DNA from 3 places in the Sorangium sp. So ce375 genome. Region 3 is predicted to be linked to each of the others. Evidence: predicted binding sites of a transcription regulator. Region 3 holds the regulator's gene; each other region holds the start of a gene.
What was found. The regulator HrcA, encoded in region 3, represses chaperone genes, less so after heat shock. The targets are predictions, from matches to a motif close to GNTAGCACTCNCCNNNGGNGAGTGCTANC.
Positions count from the first base shown of each region.

Region 1: the regulator HrcA is predicted to act here: its motif matches at 1,529-1,557, upstream of groES (co-chaperone GroES).
Region 2: the regulator HrcA is predicted to act here: its motif matches at 2,186-2,214, upstream of groES (co-chaperone GroES).

Region 1 covers NZ_CP150335.1:8,411,349-8,415,789, forward strand. The annotation lists gene WME90_RS31130 (hypothetical protein) at 1-606, opposite strand, end outside; gene WME90_RS31135 (hypothetical protein) at 606-1,211, opposite strand; gene groES (co-chaperone GroES) at 1,665-1,955, shown strand; gene groL (chaperonin GroEL) at 1,989-3,617, shown strand; gene WME90_RS31150 (GNAT family N-acetyltransferase) at 3,745-4,278, shown strand; gene WME90_RS31155 (TrmH family RNA methyltransferase) at 4,415-4,441, opposite strand, start outside.
Region 2 covers NZ_CP150335.1:3,848,686-3,853,126, reverse strand. The annotation lists gene groL (chaperonin GroEL) at 3-1,700, opposite strand; gene groES (co-chaperone GroES) at 1,769-2,068, opposite strand; tRNA gene WME90_RS14425 (tRNA-Gln) at 2,705-2,778, shown strand; tRNA gene WME90_RS14420 (tRNA-Glu) at 2,818-2,892, shown strand; gene WME90_RS14415 (NUDIX hydrolase) at 3,046-3,756, shown strand; gene WME90_RS14410 (hypothetical protein) at 3,855-4,247, shown strand; gene WME90_RS14405 (hypothetical protein) at 4,239-4,441, opposite strand, start outside.
Region 3 covers NZ_CP150335.1:12,717-17,157, forward strand. The annotation lists gene WME90_RS00040 (hypothetical protein) at 92-1,153, opposite strand; gene WME90_RS00045 (hypothetical protein) at 1,224-2,027, opposite strand; gene hrcA (heat-inducible transcriptional repressor HrcA) at 2,350-3,393, shown strand; gene WME90_RS00055 (RluA family pseudouridine synthase) at 3,386-4,369, opposite strand.

The sequences.
Region 1 (4,441 bases), 4.7 Mb from region 3:
CGCAGCGAGCAGCTCGGCATGACGCCCATGGCGGGCAAACTCGGCCTCGATTCGACCTGCGAACCGCGCCGCCAGATCGTTCGCGATCCGGTAGCGATCGCCGGTCTCGGTGCCCGGGGGGTCCGTGAAGGTGACCCGCTCGAAGAGATGGGCGCGGATCCGCGCGGCGCGCTCAGGCTCGAAGCGCCCAGCCCCTGACGGGTCCGCCTCGTGGCGGCGCCGGAGCGGCGGACCCGGGAGCTCGACCTCGTCAGCCAGACCGCCGTAGACCAGCAGCACGTATTTGTCGACCTCGGCCTGGAGCTCGAGCTCGAGCTGGGTCGCCGGCAGCTCCCTGCGGGCCCGCTCGGCCACGTAGAGGAAGTGGCTCACGCCCTCGACGATCTGGCAGATCTCGTCGAGCGTCCCCTCTCGCCCACGCGTCATCGCCCCGCGGGGCAAGTGCAACGCGACCTCGATATCCCCGTCGGCGTGCCGGATCAGCAGCGCCTCGCGTGCGCTGCCGTCCGTCAGCCGGATGAAATCGTCGACCGCGGGCGCGTCATCGAGCGCGTAGGTTCGCGCCAGGTGCTGCTGGATCCGGGCCGGGAACGTCGCGCCGCGCATCAGTTGAGCCCGCCCGCACCACGGCTCGGCACGAGCCCTCGTGCACCGAGCTCATCCGCGAGGCGGCTCGATCCCGTGCGGACCCAGCGCTCGTACAGCCGGAGCACCGAGCGCTCGTCCCGCGCTCCCGACGCGAGCGTGCCGTCAGCCACATCGTTCAGGACGCTCACGAACCGCTCGAACTTCTCCGCCATCTCCGCAAGGACGTCGGGCCCCTGGCCAACGCGCGCGTTGAGGCGCAACATCGCGGCCGCGTGGTGGTACGCCGTCGACCCGACCCCGACCACGTAGCCGCGGTCCACACCCTTGACGTCGATGTGACCACCGAAGAAGCCGACCACGTAGAGGACGTTGTCGCCCAGGTTGCGCAGCCGCCGGAAACGCTCGGCTCCGGAGGCTTCCAGGGCGTCGCGCAGAAGAAAGGTCAGAGGCTGGTTGAAGGCAGACTCGGCGTGCTCGTCCGGGTGAGCAAAGGCACAAAGCAGACCGACGAGGTAACTCGACGCCGCCTCGGTGGCGGTGACGTTCCGAACTCGGAGCGCCTCGTCCACAACCTCCTGGAAATAGCGGGTCATGCTCGGGGACACAGAGATCGCTTGGCTCACAGCGGCACCTCACTTAGGCGGGTGCCCTGGATACCTACGTAACCCGGGCCACCGCGCGCTCAGGTCAACCAGACACGTCCTGTCGGCCTCCCTCGGGCGGGAGACCGTGAGGGCGTCGCATCACCGTGCTGCCGCAGCTTCGCCCTCATAGGCTCATTTTAGCCGAGGGGTTCCGCCGAGCCCAGCCTTGTGCCACGCACCTTCCCCTGCGATCTCCAGGACTTACAGCCACCTCCGCGCCTGGCTGCCAACGCGCAAAGTGCCGGCCTAGGGCCACTCTTGACACCCTCCAGGGGGTGGCTATCTTCCGCGCGCTCGCTAGCACTCGCCCTAGGTGAGTGCTAGCAAAGTGCCCAGACTGCAATCGTATGGGGCCTTCCGGTGCGCTCGGTCGCGCCGGCTGGGTCTTGCCGTTCGTGGGACGCGGCGCTCGTCCCCGGAGGATTTGCAAAGATGAAGATTCGACCGCTCCAGGACCGCGTGATCGTTCAGCGCGTGAAGGAAGAAGAGAAGACCAAGGGAGGTCTCTACATTCCGGACACCGCGAAAGAGAAGCCGATCGAGGGCACCGTCGTCGCCGTCGGCAACGGCAAGGTCGCCGAGGACGGTACCGTGCGGAAGCTCGACGTCAAGGAGGGAGATCGCGTCCTCTTCGGCAAGTACTCGGGCACCGAGGTGAAGATCGACGGCGAGGAGCACCTCATCCTCCGCGAGGACGACATCCTCGGCGTGATCGAGAAGTGACGCGGGCGACAGAAGGAACTTAGGAGAGACACCATGGCAGCCAAGGAAATCATCTACAACGAGTCCGCCCGCAGCATGATCCTCGCGGGGGTCAACGCCCTCGCCGACGCGGTCAAGGTCACCCTCGGCCCGAAGGGGCGCAACGTCGTCATCGAGAAGAGCTTCGGCTCGCCGACGGTCACCAAGGACGGCGTGACGGTCGCCAAGGAGATCGAGCTCGAGAACCGCTTCGAGAACATGGGCGCCCAGATGGTCCGCGAGGTCGCCTCGAAGACGAGCGACATCGCCGGCGACGGAACGACCACCGCGACGGTGCTCGCCCAGGCGATCTACCGCGAGGGCTCCAAGCTCGTCGCGGCGGGCCACAACCCGATGGAGATCAAGCGCGGCATCGACAAGGCGGTCGAGGCGATCGTCGAGCACCTCCGCGGCTCCGCCAAGCAGACGAAGGACGCGAAGGAGATCGCGCAGGTCGGCACGATCAGCGCGAACGGCGACGAGACGATCGGCAAGCTCCTCGCCGACGCCATGGAGAAGGTCGGCAAGGAGGGCGTGATCACGGTCGAGGAGGCCAAGAGCGCCGACACGACCCTCGACGTGGTCGAGGGCATGCAGTTCGACCGCGGCTACCTCTCGCCGTACTTCGTGACCGATCCCGAGGCGATGAAGGCGAACCTCGAGGACTGCTACATCCTCATCTCGGAGAAGAAGATCTCCAACATGAAGGACCTGCTCCCGGTGCTCGAGGCGATCGCCAAGAGCCAGAAGCAGCTCCTCATCATCGCCGAGGACGTCGAGGGCGAGGCGCTCGCGACCCTCGTCGTGAACAAGCTCCGCGGCACGCTGCACTGCGCGGCCGTCAAGGCGCCGGGCTTCGGTGATCGCCGCAAGGAGATGCTGAAGGACATCGCCACCCTGACGGACGGCCAGGTGATCGCGGAGGAGCTCGGCCTCAAGCTCGAGAACGTCACGATCAGCGATCTCGGCCGCGCCAAGACGGTCATCATCGACAAGGACAACACCACGATCGTCGGCGGCCAGGGCAAGAAGGACAAGATCAAGGCCCGGCAGCAGGAGATCCGCGCTCAAATCGAGAACACGACGAGCGACTACGACCGCGAGAAGCTCCAGGAGCGGCTCGCGAAGCTCGTGGGCGGCGTCGCGGTCGTCAAGGTCGGCGCTGCGACCGAGACCGAGATGAAGGAGAAGAAGGCTCGCGTCGAGGACGCGCTCCACGCGACCCGCGCGGCCGTCGAGGAGGGCATCGTCCCGGGCGGCGGCGTGGCGCTCATCCGCGCGCAGAGCTCGCTCGAGAAGCTCAAGGTCAACGACGAGCAGCGGTTCGGCGTCAACATCATCCGCCGCGCCATCGAGGAGCCCCTCCGCCAGATCTCGGCCAACGCCGGGGAAGAGGGCTCGATCGTCGTGCAGAAGGTGCGCGACGGCAAGGACTCGTTCGGCTACAACGCGGCGTCGGGCGACTACGGCAACCTGCTCGAGATGGGCGTCATCGACCCGGTCAAGGTCGTCCGGTCGGCGCTCCAGAACGCGGCCAGCGTCGCCAGCCTGATGCTCACCACCGAGGCGCTCATCGCTGAGCGGCCGAAGGAGGAGAAGCCGGCGGCTGGTGGCGCCCACGCGGGCCACGGCCACGACTTCTGATCGCGGCGCGCCGCGCTGACCGCTAAGCCCGGCGGGCAAGGGCCGGCTTCCTCTCAGGAAGTCGGCCCTTCGCCATTTCGACTTCCGGCAGGCCCCGGCGCATGATCTGATCCGGCGCAGGTTCGCGATGAGCACCCTGACTACCGAGCGCCTGGCGCTCACCCCGGTCTCGCTGTCCCTGCTCGAGGCGGTCATCCGCGGAGATCGCGCCGAGGCCGAGGCCCTGTCCGGCGCGCGCTTTCCTGACGCCTGGCCTGGGCGCGCGCTCGTCGAGCGCGCCTTCAGCTCGCCGCTCGACCGGCTGCGCGACGATCCTGACGCGTTCCTGTGGGGCACGCGGCTCATGGTGACGCGCGAACAGGAGGAGCGCGTCGTCGTCGGCAGCGTGGTGCTGAATGGCCGGCCCGACGCGACCGGCACCGTGGAGATCGGCTACGGCGTCGAGGGCAAGTCCCAGGGCCAGGGCTATGCGACCGAGGGGTCGCGCGCCGTGCTGCACTGGACGCTGCAGCAGGCGGGGGTGAGGCGCGTGATCGCCACCACGCCGGCCTGGCACCGCGCGTCGCTCCGGGTGATCGAGAAGCTCGGGATGCGCCCGGCTGGCACGCTCGATCACGACCTGCTGGGCGAGCTCCTCGTCTTCGAGCGCTTCCGCGAGTAGCGCCCCGCCCGCGGCGGAGGGCCGTAGCGGCGCGGCTCAGCAGCCTCCGGCGCGGCTCAGCAGCCTCCGGCGCGGCTCAGCAGCCTCCGGCGCGGCTCAGCAGCCTCCGGCGCGGCTCAGCAGCCTCCGGCGCGGCTCAGCAGCCTCCGGCGCGGCTCACGCC
Region 2 (4,441 bases), 3.8 Mb from region 3:
GCTCAACCCATGTCGAAGTCGCCCATGCCGCCCATGCCGCCCATACCGCCCATGCCGCCCATGCCGCCCATACCCCCCATGCCGCCCATGCCGCCGGGAGCGCCGCCGGCCGCGGCCTTCTCCTTCTTGGGCTTCTCGGCGACGAGGGCCTCGGTCGTGAGCATCAGCCCGGCGACGCTGGACGCGTTCAGGAGCGCGTGCCGAACGACCTTGGCCGGATCGATGACGCCGCCGGCGAGCAGATCCTCGTAGGTGTCGGTCGCGGCGTTGTAGCCGAACGTGGGCGCGCCCGTCCGGACCTTCTCCGCGACAACCGTCCCCTCGATCCCCGCGTTCTGGGCGATCTGACGGAGCGGCGCCTCCACGGCGCGGCGCACGAGCCGCACGCCGGCGTCGCGCTCGTCGTTGAACTTGAGCGAATCGAGCGAGGCGGCCGCCCGGAAGAGGGCCACGCCGCCGCCGACCACGATGCCTTCCTCGACGGCCGCGCGGGTCGCGTGCAGCGCGTCCTCGACGCGCGCCTTCTTCTCCTTCATCTCGGTCTCTGTCGCCGCGCCGACCTTCACCACCGCGACGCCGCCGGCGAGCTTCGCGAGCCGCTCCTGGAGCTTCTCGCGATCGTAGTCGCTCGCCGTGTCCGCGATCTGCTTGCGGATCGTCTCGATGCGGCCCTTGATGGCGACCTTGTCGCCCTGGCCGTCGACGATGACCGTGTTGTCCTTGTCGATCTCGACCCGCTTGGCCGTCCCGAGATCGCGCACCGTGGCGCTCTCGAGCTTCTGGCCGAGGTCCTCCATGAACGCCGTCGCGCCCGTGAGGATCGCGATGTCCTTCAGCATGTCCTTGCGGCGATCGCCGAAGCCGGGCGCCTTCACGGCGGCGACCTTGATCGTGCCGCGCAGCTTGTTCACGACGAGGGTGGCGAGCGCCTCGCCCTCGACGTCCTCGGAGAGGATGAGCAGCTCGCGCCCCTGCTTCACCACCTGCTCGAGCAGCGGCAGGAGGTCGGCCATGGCCGAGATCTTCTTCTCGTGCACGAGGATGAGCGGGTTGTTGAGCACCGCGGTCATCTTCTCGGGGTCGGTCACGAAGTAGGGCGAGAGGTAGCCGCGGTCGAACTGCATGCCGTCGACGGTCTCGAGCTCCGTCGTCATGCGCTTGTTCTCCTCGACCGTGATCACGCCCTCCTTGCCGACCTTCTCCATGGCGTCGGCGAGGATCTGGCCGATCTCCTTGTCGCCGTTGGCGCTGACCGTGGCGACCTGGGCGATCTGGTCCTTGTCCTTGGTCGGCTTGGCGGCCTTCTGCACGGCCTCGATGACCTTGGCGACCGCGGCGTCGATGCCGCGCTTCAGATCCATCGGGTTGTGGCCGGCCTCGACGAGCTTGAGGCCCTCGCCGTAGATCGCCTGCGCCAGCACCGTCGCCGTCGTCGTGCCGTCGCCCGCCTTGTCGCTGGTCTTCGAGGCGACCTCGCGCACCATCTGGGCGCCCATGTTCTCGAGCTTGCCGGCGAGCTCGACCTCCTTGGCGACCGTGACGCCATCCTTCGTCACGACCGGGGAGCCCCAGCTCTTCTCGATGACGACGTTCCGCCCCTTCGGCCCGAGGGTCACCTTGACCGCATCGGCGAGCGTGTTGACGCCCTTCAGGATCGCGGCGCGGGCGCCGCGGCTATAAACGATCTGCTTCGCAGCCATCTCTCAATCCCCTCGCGGCCGCGTGGCCGCATCAGCTAACGCTTGCGTTCGGTTGCCTCAGGCCTGGTTCACGTCGCGGCGGACTCGGTGACCGCGAGCACGTCGTCCTCGCGGATGAGCACGTGCTCCTCGCCGTCGATCTTCACCTCGGTGCCGCTGTACTTGCCGAACAGCACCTTGTCGCCGACCTTCACCTCCAGCGGGCGAACCTTGCCGTCCTTCAGGACCTTGCCGTTGCCCACCGCGACGACGCGCCCCTCGATCGGCTTCTCCTTCGCGGCGTCGGGGATGATGATGCCTCCCTTGGTCTTCGTCTCGCTCTCGACGCGCTTGACGACAATCCGATCCTGCAGCGGCCTGATTTTCATGCTGGCTCCTCGTCCTCGGCTATTTGACTGACCATCGGCTCGCCGGAGGTCCCGTTCGCCCCCCCGCTGGGGCGTTCCGCCCGCGCGACGAGAGCCAAGTGCCCGAGATCACTGTCACTTGGCACTCTCCTAGGCCGGTGGCTAAACCGCGGCCGAAAGTAAATCAGTCGCCCGGCGCGTCAAGGGCGCCCAGCAGAGAGCCGCGACTTTTCCGATGGCCGGAAGCCCCGCGGGGCGAAGCCTAAGCTGTGGAGGGCGGCAGCAAGGAGGGCGCCACCGCGACGTCCGCGGAACCGCTTCGGGGTCTTTGGCTTCGACAGCATGGACGCAACGTGGACGGATCAGACCGGCAGGACGGCGATGCGCGACGACGTGGACGGGGTGCGGACGGGGCGCGGAGGGGCGCGGAGGGGTAACTGACGGCGTGCAGCGGGGGCGGAGCGACGACGCCAGGGATGCCCATCGTCGCCAGCGTCTGACAGGACCCGCCGCAGAGCGCGCTAAATACGCGAAATAATGCTGGTTTTCTGCGGAGAGAATTTTTCTTGGTCGGGTCCGATTTTGATCGCTTGACAACCAGGGCAGTCCGAGTAGATTCCGCGGCCCGTGGCGCTGATGAACACGGCGCTGACCCCTTGGGGGATCGTCTAACGGCAGGACGCAAGATTCTGGCTCTTGCTATCAAGGTTCGAATCCTTGTCCCCCAGCCAGGCCGTTCAGCTCTGCTGTCGGTCTTCTCCACAGAACAAGGTCCCATCGTCTAGCGGTTAGGACATCGGCCTCTCACGCCGGTAACGCGGGTTCGATTCCCGCTGGGATCGCCACTTCAACCTCTCGCCTCGCTCCACGTCTGCGGCTTTGCCTTGATGGTCGTGTTCGACCACGGCGCGAAGCGCAGCGTCATGTGACGAGGCGCGAGCACGCTGGTCCGCGAAGGCATCCTCCTCCGCCGTTCGCGTTGCGCTACCCTCGGGTGCATGGCGGCGCAGGACGGAGAGGAGCTCTTCGACATCCTCGATCGCAGCGGCCGGCCGCTCGGCGTGCGCAAGGCGCGCAGGCTCGTCCACCGCGACGGCGACTGGCACCGGAGCGTCCACGTGTGGGTGATCCTCGAGCGGGAGCCCGAGGGCCTCGATCGCGGCGGCCGCCAGCGCGCCGCGGAGCCCTGGGTGCTCTTCCAGCAGCGCAGCCCGGACAAGGACACCTGGCCCGGCGCGCTCGAGGTCGCCGTGTCGGGGCACTACCGCGCCGGCGAGGATCTCGCGGGGGCGCTGCGCGAGGCGGAAGAGGAGATCGGCCTGCCGCTCTCGCCGCGCGATGTGGTCCGGCTCGGCGCGCGCCTCAGCCTCGACGACCACGCGCCCGGCATCCTCGATCGCGAGGTGCAGGACGTTCTGCTCGCGACGACCCGCCGCGCCATCGAGGCGCTGCGTCCGGACCCGCAGGAGGTCACCGCGCTGCTGGCGCTCCCGCTCGACGCGGCGCTGCGCCTTGTCCGAGGCGAGGTGCCTCACGCGAGCGGGCTCGTGCGGCGAGCGCCTGACGCCGCGGGCGCCGTGAAGGTCGAGCCGCGCGACGTGCGGCTCGATGAGTTCGTGGTCGCGCGCGACGGCTACTTCGAGCGCGCGCTCGATACGATCCGCCGGCGCGTCGCCGGCGAGGCGCCGGACCCCTGGACCCTCGGCTAGGGCGCCGGCGCTCTCCGCTTTCCAGGCGCTGGCGCTCGGGAGCCGATTTCTTGGGCGTCCGCGCCGGGCCGGGCAGAGTCGCGGCCGGAGGCACCCTGATGAAGCAACCGAAGACTCCGGGCGATGTCCATCGAGATGCCGTGGGGCGCTACCTGGCAGAGGCCACGCACGGGAGCGGCGTGCGCGCCGTCGCCCTCGCCGGCGAGGAGGGGTCGCTGCTCGGCGGCGCGCGATGCGCGGACGTCGCGGGGAACGACGACGATCTCGCGCTGCTCGCCGCGCTGGGCGCAGGCTGCGCCGACAAGATCGCCGGCTACGCCGAGCTCGATGAGCTCGTCGATTCGGTCTCGGGCGGAGACGACTTTTACGCGACGCGACTCACGGTGTGCGAGCGGACCGTCTATCTCGCCTCGATCGGCGCGCGTGTCCCGCAGCAGAAGAAGGTGGCCGCAGAGCTCGGCAAGATCCTCGCGCCGATGCTGTCAGCCTGAGCCGCGGCGCCCATCCGCCGGCCGCCGGGGCTTGTCCGGAGGCGCCGCCGACGCGACGAGGAACCCTTCGGCCCGGTGCGGGGCGAGCCCGCAACGCGCGTTCATGCGCTTCGCGATCTCGTCGCCGGCCCTGACGAGCGCGTAGAACCACCGGATCCCGAAGCGATCGTGCCCTTCCCGGAGCGCCGCCGCCT
Region 3 (4,441 bases):
TATCCCGTTCGCGGCGAACCGCGTCAAGGCCGGTGGAGGCGCCCGCTCGGCGCGACCTCGCCGATGCCGATCGTGACCCGGCTCGTCGGCGCTACTCGCCGACCTGCGCCATGTAGCTGACCTGAGCGGCCGAGCCTCCGAGGGGGCTGAGCAGCGTGATGGGAGGCGCGACAAGGCCGGCCGCGGCCGTGTTGTCGATGACGACGTAGTAGAGGCCCGGGCGCAGCGCGTAGCGGCGCGTCTCGATGATCCCGGGCTGGAGAGGGCCGCCTGCCTGCACCGGGCCTGGCGGGGGACCGAGCGGCTTGCCGGTCTGGTAGGCCTCGCGCCACGCGTCGCCGGTGGGCTTGTCGACGATCATGACGTCCACGGGCGCGCCCTGCACGCTGATCTTGAGATAGAGCGCCTGGTCCGAGTCGGCGATCTCGAACGGCCCGAGGTAGTCGCGCTGGTTCGCGTACACCTCGACGGTCTCGTTCGCGAACGTGTACCGCTCCTCGTCCTCCACCTCGAACGGGTGGTGCGGTCGCTGGGGCGGCATGAGGATCCCCAGCGTGAAGTCCTTCCCCCTCTCCTCGTTGTAGAGGACGGTGAACCCGCGCGTCATCTCGCCTGCGACGATCTGGTTGCCGAGCAGGTTGGCGAGCCCTCCGAACGGCGGGACGTTGGCCATCACGTCGATGACGGGGTTCTCGACGTAGCCCAGCTGGAAGCTCGGGCCTTGCACGATCCGGTTCAGCCGTCCCCACACGTAGACGTCATCGTCCGCGAGCTGGAAGTCGGGTCGGTACTCGACGGACGTCGTGAGCGAGAAGCCCACCCGCTTGGCCGGCTGCATGTAGCCGTACCCCGTGCCGGCGATGTGAACCGTGATCGTCTGCGCCGCGTCGTTGACGTCGTACGAGCACTGCATCGGGAAGAACCGGCCGATGGACGCCGATCGATCCTGCAGGCGCAGCGAGACCCCGCTCTTCAGCATCTCGGGGCAGATCTTGCTGGCGCCGAAATTCGAGAACAGAAACCAGCGGAGGCCAGGGCTCGCGTTCACCGGACCGCTGACGCAGGGGCAGCCGACGAACGTGAAGGACAGCGCGACAGCGGCGAGCGCCAGCGCGGCGGACGCGCGGGAGAGCGGGGGTCTTCGTGCGGGCACGCGGGCTAACATAGCGGGTCGACCTCGGGGCGAGAGCGGGTTTGCGCGCTGGAGGACGGCCCCTCCCGGATCAGCGCACCAGATGCCATTGGACGCCGGGGGTCACCTCGAGATGCAGGTGATTTTTGTGCGCCCGGTCGTAGTTGGGCGTGAGGATCGACGTGAAGATGTGCTGATCCGCGGCCTCGCACACGATGGATCGCAGCTCTCGCGCTGCCGCGTCCGCCGGAGGGCCGCTGCCCGCCCCCTTGCCGGCGCCGCGTGGCTTGCCGGCTGCTCGGGCGCCCTCGCCGCACACCGGCGCGCCGCGCCTGCCGACGAAGTCGCGCTCCACGTCGAGCCACTCCTCCGCGAACCCGCCGCCGACGCGCTCCTTGTTGAGCCTGTAGGCGTCGATGGCGAGCCCGCCGGGGTGCCTCGTGCCGAGCCTGCCCTCGGGCCACATCCTGGACGGAGGCCGCCAGGCCGAGAACATCAGCACCTCGTCGATGTCGTGCGCGCGCAGGATCCGGCTGAAGTCGGAGAGCGCGAGCGCGAGGCGGCAGTCGAAGACGTCGTTCGGGTTGTCTGCGCGCCGGTGCGCCGGCTGCGCCGTCCGGTAGAGGACCCCGCCGACCCCCTGCATCAGCCGCACCGGAGCGAGCACGCCGGGCGCGCGCCGCACCGGCTCGAACGCGATCTTCCGCTGCGTGAGCGCCGCACGGCACTGCTCGGCGCTCATGGCCGCGTAGCGCGCCGACGGGTGCTTCGCCCAGTCCTGGTGGTACCTGACCTTCGGCTTGCCCTGCGCGCTCGGCGCGGCGGCGAGGGGGCCGAGCGCGAGGGCGAGCGCGCAGGCAGCGGCGGCATGGCGTGCAAGGCGTGCGGGCGGCATCGTTGCGGGACAGACCTCGTGCGAGGCAAAGCAAGCCGACCCTCCCGGGGTAGGCGACCGGGCCGCCGTCCGGTGAGCGGGGCCCCACGGCGTGGCGGCGTGGCGGCGTGTCCACGTGGCGGCGGCCGCCCAATCCTACCGCGACATTTGACCGGGCCGCGCGATCGCCTCAAAATGGGTCGCGTGCGCATTCGTGGGTCGAGCGCCCGCACGCGCAGCTTGACGTACGGGAGCGAAGGCCCGGCCCGCATGGCTTCCCGGTCCGGGCGATCCCTGGTCCTGGTAGCCACGGCGGTGCGCTCCTGCGCCGCATGCAGCTGACATGGGTGATCTTCCCAATCGATCTCGAAAGATCCTTTTCGCCGCGGTCACCGAGTTCATCGCCACGGGCGACCCGGTTGGCAGCAGGACGCTCGCGCGGAAGTACGGGCTGGATCTCTCGGCTGCCTCGATCCGCAACGTGCTCGCCGACCTCGAGGAGGCCGGGTACCTCCACCAGCCGCACACCTCTGCAGGGCGGATCCCGACCGATCGAGCGCTCCGGCTGTTCATCGACGCGCTCGTCGAGCTCCGGTCGCTCTCCCCTGAGCAGCAGGCCGAGCTCAGCGCCAGGTTCACCGAGATCTACACGGGGGCGAGCGATCCGCTCCGCGAGACGGGGCGCTACCTCTCGGAGCTGTCCGGCGCCGCGGCGGTCGTCGCGGCGCCGCGGGTGGAGCTCCGCGCCCTCGCCCAGCTGCGCTTCATCCCGACCAAGCCGGGGCAGCTGCTCGCGGTGCTCGTCTTCACCGACGGCTCGGTCGCGAACCGCTTCATCTCGGCCGACGAGGCGATCAACGAGGCCGAGCTCACCCGGATCCACAACCTGCTCGCCGACGTCATCGAGGGGCGCACGCTGGGCGAGATCCGGGACCTCTTCGCTCGCCGCCTCGCGGACGAGCGCCTCCAGATCGACGCGCTGAGGCGCCGCGCCTTCGAGCTCGGCAGCAAGGCGACGGCGGGCGTAGCCCGACGGAGCGAGGTCGTCATCGAGGGGCAGAACCGCCTGATCGACCTGCCCGAGTACGCCGATGTCGACCGGCTCAAGAAGCTGATGAAGGCGCTCGAGGAGCGCGAGGAGCTCGTCGATCTGCTCGACCGCACCCTCGCCGCGGGCGCGGGCGAGGTCACCGTGTTCGTCGGCAGCGAGGCGGGCGATCTGGGCGGAGGCCAGCTCAGCCTCGTCGCTGCGCCCTACATGGAGAACGGGCGCGTCGCCGGGACCGTGGGCGTGCTCGGCCCGACGCGGATGGACTACGCGAAGGTCATGCCGCTCGTCGACGCCACCGCCGCCGCGATGACCGAGGCCCGAGGCAAGGTCAAATAGCGCCCTTCCGCTGCGGCTCGCGGAGCCGCTCGAGCACGTCGTCGAAGTCCGAGGGGGGCGGGACCTGGAACCGCATCGGCCGGTCGTCGGCGGGGTGGTTGAAGCCGAGCTCGGCCGCGTGGAGCATCAGCCGCGCGGCCGGGATCCTCGCCCCGCGGTAGTCCCGCACGTAGACCGTCTCGCCGACGAGCGGGTGCCCGGCCTCCGCGAGGTGGATGCGGATCTGGTGCGTGCGCCCCGTCTCGAGCCGGCACGCGACGAGCGTCACGCCCCCGGCCCCCTCCTGTGCTCCTCGGAGCACCTCGATCGGCTCCACGTGCGTCACCGCGAGCTGCCCCTCGCGCCGCCCGTCTCGCGCCGAGCCGCGCAGTCCATCGCCCCGATCCTCGACGAGGTAGCTGCGGTAGGTGCCGCGCGGGACGGCGCCGTGCGCGAGCGCCAGGTACTGCCGGTGCATCGCGCGGACGCGGAGCTGCTGCGCGAGGTGCTTCTTCGCGGCGAGCGTCCGCGCGAAGACCAGCAGGCCGCTCGTCCCCTTGTCGAGGCGCTGCACCACGCCGAGCGGCGCGCGCCCGCGCAGGCGGTCGCGCCTGGCCAGCACCTCCCGCACCAGCGCGTCGAGGGTCGAGGCCTGCTCTGCCGGATCCTCGTCGCCGTACGGGATGGTGCTCACCCCGGCCGGTTTGTTCACCACGACGACGCTCGCGTCCGCGTAGACCACGAGCTCGCCCTCGAGCTTGCGTCGCCGCACCGTCTCGGGCCTCGGCGCGTGCAGGCGGATCTCGATCTGCTCCCCGCTGAGCACCCGCCGGCGGGCGCTCGTCGCCACCGCGCTCCCGACCAGCACCTTGCCGGTCTCGATCAGCCGGCGCGCGTCCGACCAGGAGACGGACGCAAGCGCACGGACGGCCCCATCGAGCGGGCGCCGATCCAGCTCGGCCGGCACCGTCCAGCGGCCATCCCGCGGGGCTTGCACCCGGTCGGTCGGAGGGGTTCCGGTAGGTTCAGCGGCTTCCTGGGTCGGCGGCGTGGCGGGTCGGAGCGGGCG